DNA from 2 places in the Marinitoga piezophila KA3 genome. Region 1 is predicted to be linked to the other one. Evidence: riboswitches for the same ligand, from Rfam matches in the RefSeq annotation. Region 1 holds a riboswitch; the other holds the start of a gene.
The links. A riboswitch is a leader RNA that binds a small molecule or an ion and turns the genes downstream of it on or off. The one in region 1 is predicted to bind thiamine pyrophosphate.
Positions count from the first base shown of each region.

Region 2: it holds a riboswitch for thiamine pyrophosphate, as region 1 does, so the genes downstream of both, thiS (sulfur carrier protein ThiS) here and MARPI_RS08455 (thiamine ABC transporter substrate-binding protein) in region 1, are expected to answer to the same signal.

Region 1 covers NC_016751.1:1,789,900-1,796,140, reverse strand. The annotation lists gene MARPI_RS08465 (radical SAM/SPASM domain-containing protein) at 1-151, opposite strand, end outside; gene MARPI_RS08460 (TetR/AcrR family transcriptional regulator) at 164-739, opposite strand; TPP riboswitch at 1,011-1,121, shown strand; gene MARPI_RS08455 (thiamine ABC transporter substrate-binding protein) at 1,195-2,166, shown strand; gene MARPI_RS08450 (DNA-directed RNA polymerase subunit beta') at 2,211-6,241, opposite strand, start outside.
Region 2 covers NC_016751.1:879,347-885,587, reverse strand. The annotation lists gene MARPI_RS04385 (thiamine-phosphate synthase family protein) at 1-360, opposite strand, end outside; gene thiC (phosphomethylpyrimidine synthase ThiC) at 372-1,673, opposite strand; gene thiH (2-iminoacetate synthase ThiH) at 1,686-2,753, opposite strand; gene MARPI_RS04370 (thiazole synthase) at 2,756-3,523, opposite strand; gene thiS (sulfur carrier protein ThiS) at 3,516-3,713, opposite strand; TPP riboswitch at 3,769-3,879, opposite strand; gene MARPI_RS04360 (hypothetical protein) at 4,015-4,584, shown strand; gene rpsL (30S ribosomal protein S12) at 4,754-5,128, shown strand; gene rpsG (30S ribosomal protein S7) at 5,141-5,608, shown strand; gene fusA (elongation factor G) at 5,629-6,241, shown strand, end outside.

The sequences.
Region 1 (6,241 bases):
TTAAACCGCTTTTTGTTGGTTCTTTTGCAAATTTTTCCAGTGTTCTCAATAATTTTGCAAGATCTTCAACCTCTGAGTTTCTAACAACATTTGTTACCAATTTTGAAGCCTGTTTCATCATCATGTTTTTCATATTATCAAGGATTTTCATAAAATCCCTCCTTTATGAAATTATTTTTCCTATTATATATTCAAAAGCTTCACATAATTCCCCTTCTTTAAACTCAACTCCAACAGATTTATATATACTTATACCATCAAACATAGCCTGTAAAACAACTGCAGCGGTTTTTGACGGCACAAATTCTTCCCACATTTCAAATAGTTGAGAATAATATTCATGAAATAAATTGGTTAATTCTTTAGCTCTATTTTTATTATGTATAGAATTAATTAATATCTCAAATAATCTTAATAAATCATCTGATGGAAATTCTTTTAATACTTTCACATATAATTTTATTACTGCACGTGCTTTTTCTTCTTTTGAAGTATTTTCAGGAATCATAATTTCAAGTGATTTTTTTAACCTTTCAACAAGTATGGAAAATGCCGTTATTATTAATGAATCTTTGCTATCAAAATATAGATATAATGTTCCTTTTGATACTCCAGCCTCTTTTGCTACTTCATCCATGGTAAAACTGGACAATCCCTTTTTTATTATTAAATTAAGTGCTTTTTCTGCTATGCTTTTTCTTTTAGCTTCTTTATAATTTTCTTTACGGTCATTATTCATATTACCACCTCATACATGACTGACTGTTCGGTCAATATTATTATAATACTTTTTTCATTTTGTTTCAATTATGACATAAAAAGTCATAAAACTGAACGGTCAATTTACTATTACCTTAAAAACAGAGTTATTCAATATTTTATCTAATAAAAAAATGACTGACTGGACAGTCAAATATTTCAAGAAAAATTAACCTTTATGTTTCTAAAAATTATTAATTTATACAGTTTTTTAGTAATTGATGAGTATAATAAAATTGTAAGTTAATACAGTAACCCGCCGGGGGAGCTGCTGATACCGCAGCTGAGATTAAGGTGGAAGCCTTAGACCCCAGCACCTGATCCGGGTAATACCGGCGTAGGGAGTGCGGTAAAAAGGATAATTCAATCACGCCTTCCATGCCGGAAGGCGTTTTTTCTTTTAAAAATTATAATTTATTATTTGGAGGTGAGTGCATGAAAAAGGGTATTGTTTTTTTAAGTGTTTTATTATTATCTTCTTTGCTATTTGCAAAAACTCTAACTGTTTATGTTTATGACAGTTTGGACTGGATTAAGAAAGGGGTTATTCAGAAATTTGAAAATATGTATAACGTAGATGTAAATGTTGTTGTTCTTGGAGACGGGGGAACTTTGCTTTCACGACTTAAACTTGAAAAGAAAAATCCAAAGGCTGATGTAGTTATTGGTCTTGATCAGTCGCTTTCTGTGTTGGCCATTAATGAAGATCTGGTAATTCCATATAAACCTTTAAATATTTCAAAGATAAAAGATGACTTAATCTATGATAAAAGTTATCATTTAATTCCATATGATTATGGTGCAATTGCTATTGTTTATGATCCAGAAAAATTAAAATCCGTTCCTAAAAGTTTTGAAGATTTAACAAAGTTAAAAAAGAAATTGATTATTCAGGATCCACGAACTTCCAGTACAGGTCAGGCATTTTTGTTATGGACAATAGCAGTATATAAAGATCAATGGAAAGATTTCTGGAAAAGGTTAAAACCAGCAATATTAACAGTTACACCAGGTTGGGGAGAAGCCTTTGCAAAATTTGAAGCTGGTGAAGCGCCTATGATGGTAAGTTATGCTACAGATGGCGCTTATTCATATTATTATTATAAGAGCACCAAGTATAAAGCTTTTATTCCTCAAGAGGGAGCTTATATTCAAATAGAAGGCGCTGGTATTGTAAAAGGAACAAAGAATCCTGAGCTTGCAAAAAGATTTATTGAATTCTTATTGTTTGATGATTTTCAAAAAGAAGTGCCTTTAAATCAATGGATGTTCCCGGTAACTAACGTAAAACTTCCTGAAGCATTTAAGTATGCTCTTGTTCCTGAAAAGGTTTTAACAATAGATTCAGAAGAATTGAACAAGAATCTTGAAAATTGGTTAGATGAATGGGAAGAAATTATGTATTAATTACAAAAAAGGCTCGGAAAAATCCGAGCCTTTTTTATTATCTATTATGATGCTGCGCTTTCGCTTTCATCTGTTTTTGTATCTTCTGTTGGATATGTTGGTAATTCGAATATTGAGATTTCTGATTCTAAGAATGCTTTTAATCCTGTTCCAGCTGGAATTGGCTGTCCAACTATAACATTTTCTTTTAATCCCAATAAGTAGTCTTCTCTTCCTTCTAATGCTGCTTCTGTTAATACCTGAACTGTTTGCTGGAATGATGCTGCACCTAACCAACCTTCTCTTTCAAGAGATGATTTTGTTATTCTTAAAAGTTTTCTTTCGTATCTTGCTGGTTCTTTTGGCGCAATTAATAATGTTTCTTTTTCTCCAACAAGCCTAATTTCTTCATCTTCATTTTCGAGTAATTGAGGTTCTGATTTGAATACTTCAATTTCTTTTATTCCAGCTGCAATTATTCTATTTAATAATTCTTCTGTTACTGTATCTCCTATTTCTCCTATTGTTTCATTCTCTTCATCAACTTTTACAATGATTTTTTCTGCTAATTTTTTACCTATTGCCATTTCTCTGTTTTCTTCAACCTTTTTATTTGCTTCATAGATTTGTTTGTTTACCTTTTCAACTGTTTTGAGGTTTACAAGGTCTTTTGGCATAAAGTCTGTATCTCCAGCATATGTTATTTCAACTTTGTTGAACATTTGTTTGATTATTATTTCAAAGTGTTTATCGTGAATTTCAACACCCTGTTCAGCATATATCTTTTTAATTTCTTTTAATAGGTAATCAAAGGTTACTTCCGCACCAAGCTCTTCAAGTAATCTTCTTGGTTTTATATTACCTGAAGTTAATCTGTAGCCAGGTTCAACCTTGTCACCTTCATTTACTGTTGGTTTAACCTTAGGATCTGCTATATATGTATATAGTTCTCCTTTTAGATCTTCAACAATAATTACAAGTCTTCCTTTTTCATCTCTGTTCACTTTTCTTACTATACCTTTTACTGTTGAGAATTCTGCTTCAGGACCTTTTAAGTTCTTTCTTGCTTCAAATAATTCTTCTGCTCTTGGAAGACCCTGAGTAATATCACCTGCTGTAGCAATACCCCCTGTATGGAATGTTCTCATTGTAAGCTGTGTTCCAGGTTCACCTATAGACTGTGCTGCTATGATACCTACAGATTCACCTATATTTACTATTTTGTGGTTTGAAAGATCCATACCATAACATTTAGCACAAACACCATGTTCTGCCTCACAGGTTAAGATTGATCTTACATAGATTGAAGGTCTTACCTCTATTGTTTCTATATTATATCTTTCTAATTTTCTTGCTGTATCAGCATCAATTTTTTCCTGATAATTTGCAAGTGTGATAATCTTTCCGTTTTCATCTTCAACTTTAATTGCATCACCTACATGAACGAAATTAACTACTTTATATTCTTTTACATCAACTTCTTTTATATTATGCTGTTTTAATGAAACTATTATATCATTGTCTATTACTGTTCCTTTTGCATATAATAATTCTCCATCAACAAGGACATCACTATTGAGAATATTGTATAAGTAAAGATTGATTTTATCTACGCTTAATTTTTCATGTACTTCATAAACAGGAATTGTTGATCTGTAATTTGCAAGGAATTCTGCATCTTCTTCATCTAACATTACATCTTTTACATATTTCTTTCCTGTTGTTGGATTTACAATTATTTCATCTGTTACAGGGTCTACAACATCTGATGCAAGTACTCTACCAAAGAGATAATCTGCAAGTTTTTCTATTCTCAATCCGTCTGCTATTAATTCTCTTGCTTCTATACCCTTTGATGTTCCACAATCTGGTTCTGTTACTGTAATTGATTGTGCAACGTCTACAAGTCTTCTTGTAAGGTAACCTGCTGTAGATGTTCTTAATGCTGTATCTGCAGAACCTTTTCTAGCTCCGTGTGTTGAAATAAAGAATTCAAGTTCAGAAAGACCATTTCTAAAGTTTGATTTAATAGGTAACTCAATAACTTTACCTGATGGATCAGCCATAAGACCCCTCATACCTGCAAGCTGTTTTAACTGGTCAATGTTACCCCTTGCACCGGAGTCAACCATCATCCATACAGGATTAAATGGATATTTTCTAAATTCTTTACTTGTTACTTCTGTAACGTCCGCTATTGTCTTTTCCCAGACTTTAACTACTTCTTTATATCTTTGATCATCTGTAAGGTAACCTTCTTCATAATACTTTTCAATTTCCATAACTATTTGTTCTGACTTTTTGATAATTTCTATTCTTTCTTTTGGTTCTACTATATCCCTTACAGATATTGTTAATCCTGATAATGTTGCATAGTGGAATCCTAAGAATTTAATATCATCAAGCAAGTCTGCTGTTCTGTCAATTCCATGGTATTTAAATGTATCGAATATAAGATTTTTGATTTCTTTTTTCTTGTATATTTTGTTGAAATCTGGATTAAATCTTCCAATTGGTTCTGGCAATATTTCCTTGAAGATCAATCTTCCAACTGTTGTCTTGATTAATTTTCCGTCAAGATACAATCCAATTGGTTCATGGAGTATGAGTGTTGGTTTTTCCCATCTCAATTCATTATCTTCAACAACTATTTCATTTTTTATTACCTTTTCATATTCATGAACGTATAATGCGTGTAATTCATCATTAAATAAATATTTTATTGTGTCTTTATTTTCAAAGTCTTTTATATTTGAAGGTAATTTTCTTGATTCAAAGTATTTTGGATCAACTGTTGTAAGGTAATATGCACCAGCTATCATATCTTTACCTGGCATGGATATTGGTTTTCCATTTGCAGGTGATATGATATTGTATCTTGATAACATCAAGAATTTAGCTTCAGCTTGAGCTATATTTGAAAGCGGTACGTGTACAGCCATCTGGTCTCCGTCAAAGTCTGCGTTAAATGGAGGACATACCAATGGATGTAACTGTATTGAATTACCTTCAATTAATCTTGGGATAAATGCCTGAATTGAAATTCTATGCAATGTAGGTGCCCTGTTTAATAATACAGGATGACCTTTTATTACTTCTTCAAGCATTTCCCATGCTTCTGGCATTTCCTTTTCAATAATTGTTTTCTTTAATTTTCTTGCGTTTTTACTTGATGCATTTGAATCTTTAAGTAATTTATTGAGAACAAACGGCTTGAATAATTCCATTGCCATTTTCTTTGGAAGACCACATTCATGGATTTTTAATTCAGGACCAACAACAATAACAGCCCTTCCTGAGTAATCCACACGTTTTCCAAGAAGATTTCTTCTGAATCTTCCTTTTTTACCTTTAATTAAATCTGTCAATGATCTTAAAGGCCTTCCACTTCTATCTGTCATAGCTTTTCCAACACGGCCATTGTAGATTAATGAATCTACTGCCTGCTGGAGAATTCTCTTTTCATTTCTAACAATTATTTCTGGTGCTTCTATTTCAAATAATTTTTGTAATCTGTTATTTCTATTGATAACTCTTCTGTATAAGTCGTTTAAGTCTGTAGCTGCAAATCTTCCACCATCTATTTGAATTAATGGTCTGATATCTGGCGGAACTACTGGCAATGCTTCTATAATCATCCATTCAGGTTTATTACCTGATTTTAAGAAGTCTTTTACAACCTTTAATCTTTTTAATAATTTTAAAGCTTTTGCGCTTTTCTTGTCTAATTTTGATAACTCTGATTCAAGCTGAATCTTTAATTCATGTAAATCTAAACTTCTAAGAAGCTTCTTTATTGCTTCTCCACCATAATCAGCTGTTATTCTGTCATGATATAACTCTTTATATGCTTCATATTCTTCCTGTAATAATGTGCTACCTATACCTTTTCCAATTTCTTCCTGAATTTCAGGATCAATTTCTGTAATTACAAGTATAGGTGTATCTCTTTCTATATCTCTTTCTATTTCTATTGCTGATGGATAGAATTGTTCAAATATTAAATATTCGCTTGCTGTTAATATTTCTTCTTCATATAAGAATGTATCTGCAAGTTGTGTTCCTTCTTCTACTTCTTCACCATCTTCTACGTATA
Region 2 (6,241 bases), 910 kb from region 1:
ATTCATAATTATTAAATCCACATATTTTGAACCTTCATTTACTTCTTCTGGAGAAATGATGTTGAAGTTTGTAGAGGTTTTGATTATGGGATTCCATATAATTTTAGCTTCTGGATATTTTTCTCTTAGTAATTTTATTTGTTCTGCATTTGCCATTCCTGCTTTAATTATAGAAATATTTTTGAATAATTCAAATTCTTCAAAAGAACTTCTAAATTCGATTTTTTTAAATATCTCTGTGTTTTGGATTGTATAAGCGGATATAACAGAAATAGGATTTATCTTAAATAATTTCATTATAGATATATCTTGAGTTATTCCGGCACCACCTGATGGATCGAAAGCTGAGAAAATAAGCATTATAACGCCTCCTATTCTATAAAAATACTTTCTTCTTTTTCTAAAAACTCTTCTGTAATTCTCATTGCACATAGCGGACCACACATTGAACACATATTATTTTCCATTCCCTTTCTTGAACTATAGAAATTCAAAGCTTTTTCCTTATCAATTGCTATTTCAAATTGCTTTTCCCAGTTAAATTCTTTTCTTGCATGACTCATTTGATTATCTATGTTCATATGTTTTCTATTTTTTGCTATATCAGCGGAATGTGCAGCGATTTTTGTTGCAATAACACCTTCTTTTATATCTTCAAGAGTGGGGAGTCTTAAATGTTCAGCTGGAGTTACAGCGCAGAGAAAATCTGCGCCTTTAGCTGCAGCAATAGCGCCGCCAATTGCAGAGGTTATATGATCATATCCAGGTGCAATATCTGTAGTAATTGGGCCAAGAACATAAAAAGGTGCTCTATCACAAATCTTTTTTTGAAGAATAACATTTGCTTCAATTTCATCAATAGGCATATGCCCCGGTCCTTCAACCATTACCTGTACCCCGGCATTTCGAGCTCTTTTTACCAGTTCTCCAAGTCTTAATAATTCTTCAAATTGCAAATCATCAGTAGCATCATGAAGAGAACCCGGCCTCATTCCATCGCCGAGACTAATAGTAACATCATATTCCCTACATATCTCAAGTACTTCATCAAAATACTCATAAAATGGATTTTCTTTGTGATTTTTAATCATCCAGCCAACTATTATTGAACCGCCACGCGATACTATTTTTGTTATTCTTCTGGAGTTTCTCAACTTTTCTATGGTAGTTCTTGTAATACCGGCATGAATAGTCATAAAATCAACACCGGCTTTTGCGTGATCTCGAACCATCTGTATAAAATCATCTGCATCAAAATCTATTACACGTTTTTTATTCTGGACAGCTTTTGTTGCTGCGTCATAAACAGGAACAGTTCCAACCATAATATTTGAATTACGTATTATTTCATCACGAATATATGAAAGATTACCCCATGTAGACAGATCCATTATAGAATCTGCGCCAAATTTCTCAGCAATTTTCAATTTTTCAATTTCTTCTTTGACGCTTGAATATCCCTGAGAAGTTCCGAGGTTAATATTAACCTTGGTTTTTAAACCTTCTCCTATAGCTCTAATATTATCAAATTTATGATTCTTATTAACCGGTAAAACCGCATATCCTTTTTCAATTTTATTTCGTAATTCTTCTGGTGAAATTCCTTCATATTCTGCCGCGATAACCATTTCTTCTGTAATAATTCCAGCTTTTGCAAATTCCAATTGTGTCATTTAAATTCCTCCTTAAAACCAATTTACCGTTGTTGGATTATAATTTCTTGTTTTGATATAATTCATAAATTCTTTTACTGTTCTGGTATCTTCAATTTCAAATTGTTTTGTTGAATCTTTGTATAATGTATATCCTCCAACATTTGTTGTTGATCCTGCTGACATTTTTGTGGCAATGCCCAGTATTGCATTTCTAAATTTTATGCTTTCTCGAGTGGAGATATTTATATGTACTCGAGGGAAAATTAATTTTAAAGCAAGAATATAATGGATAAGTTTTTTATCAGAAATACTATAAAATTTATCTTTTACATTAAAAGCTGTTCTAATTCTTGGAAAAGATATCGAATATTCTACATTAGGATAATTCTTTAAAAGATAATCCATATGGTATGCCATCATTATAATTTCAAACTCCGGTTCATAAAGCCCTAATAAAGCTCCTATATTTATTTCTCTTACCCCAGCTTTTATGGCTTCTTCAACAGTATTAAGCCTTTTTTTGAAATCTTTTTTTGGACCAAATAAATGAACTTCTCTATATTTTTCCGGAGAATAGGTTTCCTGATACAATGTAACCCCTACAAGACCTGCTGTGACTAATTTCTCGTATTTTTCCCGGGTTAAAGAATATGTTTCTATAGAAATTTCTTTGAAAAAGTTTTTCAATATTTTTATGGTATTATATAAATACTCAAAATTAGAATTTACAGGATCTTCTCCAGTTAATATTAGAACGTGGTCAATTCCCTCGTGGTTTAAGTATAAGGCTTCCTGTTCTATTTCTTTATATGATAATTTCAATCGATGTATTTTATTAGAAGCCTTAAATCCACAATATGTGCAACCATTTATACAATAATTTGAAATGTAAAGTGGAGCATATAAAAATATAACATCACCAAAGAATTTTCTATTATTTTTTATTACTTTCTTCGCCATTGTTCGAAGATCATTATTTTGAAGCAATCCATATATGTCATTTACAGAAAAAAATTCTTTATTTAGATTAATATTATATTTGTTCTTTCTGGCTGAATTAACATAAGCAATGATTTTTTCTATGTTTTCTGAAAACATAGTTAATCTCTTCCTATATAATCGAACAATGGCGAAGATGCTTCTGCCACTTCTTTTTCTTCTGGAATTCCGGCCAGATAAGCCAGTCTTCCAGCCTGAGCTGCTAAAGAAAAGGCTTTTACCATTTTTACAGGATCTTCCGCAATTGAAACAGCAGTATTTGCAAGTACAGCATGACATCCAATTTCCATTGCTTCAGAAACATGAGATGGTTTTCCAATTCCAGCGTCAATAATAATTTTCGCATCAAATTCATTTAGAAGAATTTTTACAAGTTCTTTTGTAGTAAAGCCTTTATTTGTTCCTATAGGAGAACCAAGAGGCATTAAAACCTCAGCGCCATTTTCAATCATTTTTCTTGCATCATATAAATCAGGACACATATAAGGGAAAACCTTAAAACCTTTTTCTGTTAATAATTTACAGGCTTTTATAGTTTCCTGATTATCAGGCATTAAATACTTTGAATCATTTATAATTTCAATCTTTATCCAGTCTGTATTCATTAATTCTTTACCAGCCTGTGCAATTAAAAGAGCTTCTTCAGCGTTCCTTGCACCTGAAGTGTTTACCATAATTTTTTTTGCACTAATATAATCCAGAATACTTTCATTTAAACTTCCGTATGATGCTCTTCTCATTGCAACAGTGACAACCTCAATTTTTGCTTCTTCAATAGCTTTTTTCATAATAGAATAATCCTTAAATTTTCCTGTGCCCATAAAAAATAGATTATTTATTTCCTCATTATAAAATTTAATATCAACCACCTCCTACAACAGTAATAATTTCAATTTTATCCTTTTCCGAAATTTGAGAATCAGGATAACTTTTTTTTGAAACAATGGCTCCGTTTTTAATTACGACAATTGGTTTGTTATGAAGGGATAATTCTTCAACTAAATCTTTTATATTGGTGCTTTTACAGACCTTTTCTTTTCCATTTATAAATACCTTCAAAAAATCACCTCCTGATATAAAAAAATCTCCTGCACGAAGCAGGAGATTGATTTTTTATACTCTCTGCTCCGCTCCTTTCGCCGGTATTATCCGGATCAAGTTATGAGGGTCAGAGGTTTCCACCTCACTCTCAGCTGCGGTATCAGCAGCTCCCCTGCGGATCATAAATATTCACTTTTCATTTTGATTATATCATTAATTTTTTTAATTTTCAAGAATTTATTCAGTATAATCATAATTATGTTTAATGAGAGCAATATGAATATGATATAATAAATAAAACCAATTTTGAGGTGATTATATGTCAATAGAAATTGAAAGAAAATATATTATTTCTAATGATGAAAGTGAAGAATTAATAAAAAAGGCTATAAAGAAAATAGGTATTGTTCAATGGTATATTCGTGATGATATTAATGAAATAGAAAGATATAGGCTTTCAATAATAAAAAATAATAAAGATTATGATTACAAATGGACATACGCATATAAAGCAAATACAAAAATTGCACATGAAAAAATAGAAAAAGAAAGAGTAGAAAAACCACAGGAATTGGAAAATCTGATAAAATATAAAATGGTAGCAAAAATAAGATATATGATAAATGATAATCCAGAAATTGTTGTTGATGAATTTGTTGATTTTAATAAAATAAGGTATAATATAGAGGAAAAATTTTTACTTGAAATAGAAATGAAAGAAGAAAAAAAATATAAAAAAGAAGATTTTGAAGAAGTACTAAAAAAATTTGATATTGAAACGATAAAAGATGTTACTGAGGACTTTAAATATTATAATAATAGAATAGCAGTAGTTGCAAAAAATATTATCCTCAATGAGATTATTGAAAAAATAAAAGAAAAGTTATAATGTTATCGTACACACAAAACCGTGGATAGTACTGTAACAAAATACATAAAACTTTTTAGTTTTTGTAACTTCACAAAAAAATCACAACATTTTAATTGAAAATTAAAAAGACCTGAGGTAAAATACACTTGGTATTTTTAAAAATTCTGAAAGGAGGAATACAAATTATATGCCAACGATAAATCAACTTGTTAGACATGGAAGAAAACAACTAAAGAAAAAGTCAAAATCTCCAGCATTACAGAGCAATCCTCAAAAAAGAGGTGTATGTGTAAGGGTTTCAACAATGACACCTAAGAAACCTAACTCAGCTTTGAGAAAAATTGCAAGGGTTAGACTTTCAAACGGAATTGAAGTTACAGCATATATTCCAGGTGAAGGTCATAACTTACAGGAACACTCCAATGTATTAATAAGAGGCGGAAGGGTTAAAGACTTGCCAGGTGTTAGATATAAGATTATCAGAGGTACATTGGATGCAGCTGGTGTTGAAGGAAGAAAACAGAGCAGAAGTAAATACGGCGCAAAAAGACCTAAGAAGTAAGGAGGTAAGTAAATGAGAAGAAGAAGAGCACCAAAGAGACCGGTTACACCAGATCCAATATATAATGATGTATTGGTATCAAAATTGGTTGTTAGGGTAATGAAAGATGGTAAAAAAACAGTTGCACAGTCTATAGTATACGGTGCATTTGATATAATAAAAGAAAAATTGGAAAAAGATCCTTTAGAAGTATATCATCAAGCAGTACAAAATGTAAGACCATTAATTGAAGTAAGACCAAGAAGGGTTGGAGGAGCTACATATCAAGTTCCATTTGAAGTACCAGAGGAAAGGGCTATCTCTTTAGCTTTAAGATGGATTGTTAAAGCTGCAAGAGATAAATCAGGAAGACCAATGAAAGAAAAATTAGCTCAAGAATTAATAGATGCTTATAATGGTGTTGGAGCAGCAGTTAAGAAGAGAGACGACGTACACAAAATGGCTGAAGCTAATAAAGCATTTGCTCATTACCGCTGGTAATTTATTGAGGAGGGATTGTTTTGAAAGAGCGGTTATATGCCTTAAATAAAACAAGAAATATTGGAATTATTGCACATATTGATGCTGGTAAAACAACAACAACAGAAAGAATATTGTTTTATACAGGTAAAAAACATAAAATAGGGTCCGTTGATGACGGTACAGCAACAATGGACTGGATGGAACAGGAAAAAGAAAGAGGTATCACAATTACCTCAGCAGCTACAACATGTTTCTGGAGAGATCACAGGATTAACATCATTGATACACCCGGACACGTGGACTTTACAGTTGAAGTTGAAAGGGCATTAAGGGTATTAGATGGTGCTGTTGTTATATTTGACGCACAGGTTGGTGTTGAACCTCAGTCAGAAACAGTTTGGAGACAGGCTGATAGATATAATGTTCCAAGGGTTGCATACATGAACAAAATGGATAAACTTGGGGCAGATTTTTATAATGCAGTTCAAACAATGATTGACAAATTAGGAACAAACCCATTACCTTTACAGATTCCTATAGGAGCAGAATCTGATTTTGAAGGTGTTGTTGATCTTGTAAAAATGAAAGCAATATATTGGGTTAGTGAAGATGGATCAAAATTTGAATACAGAGATATTCCAGAGGATTTAG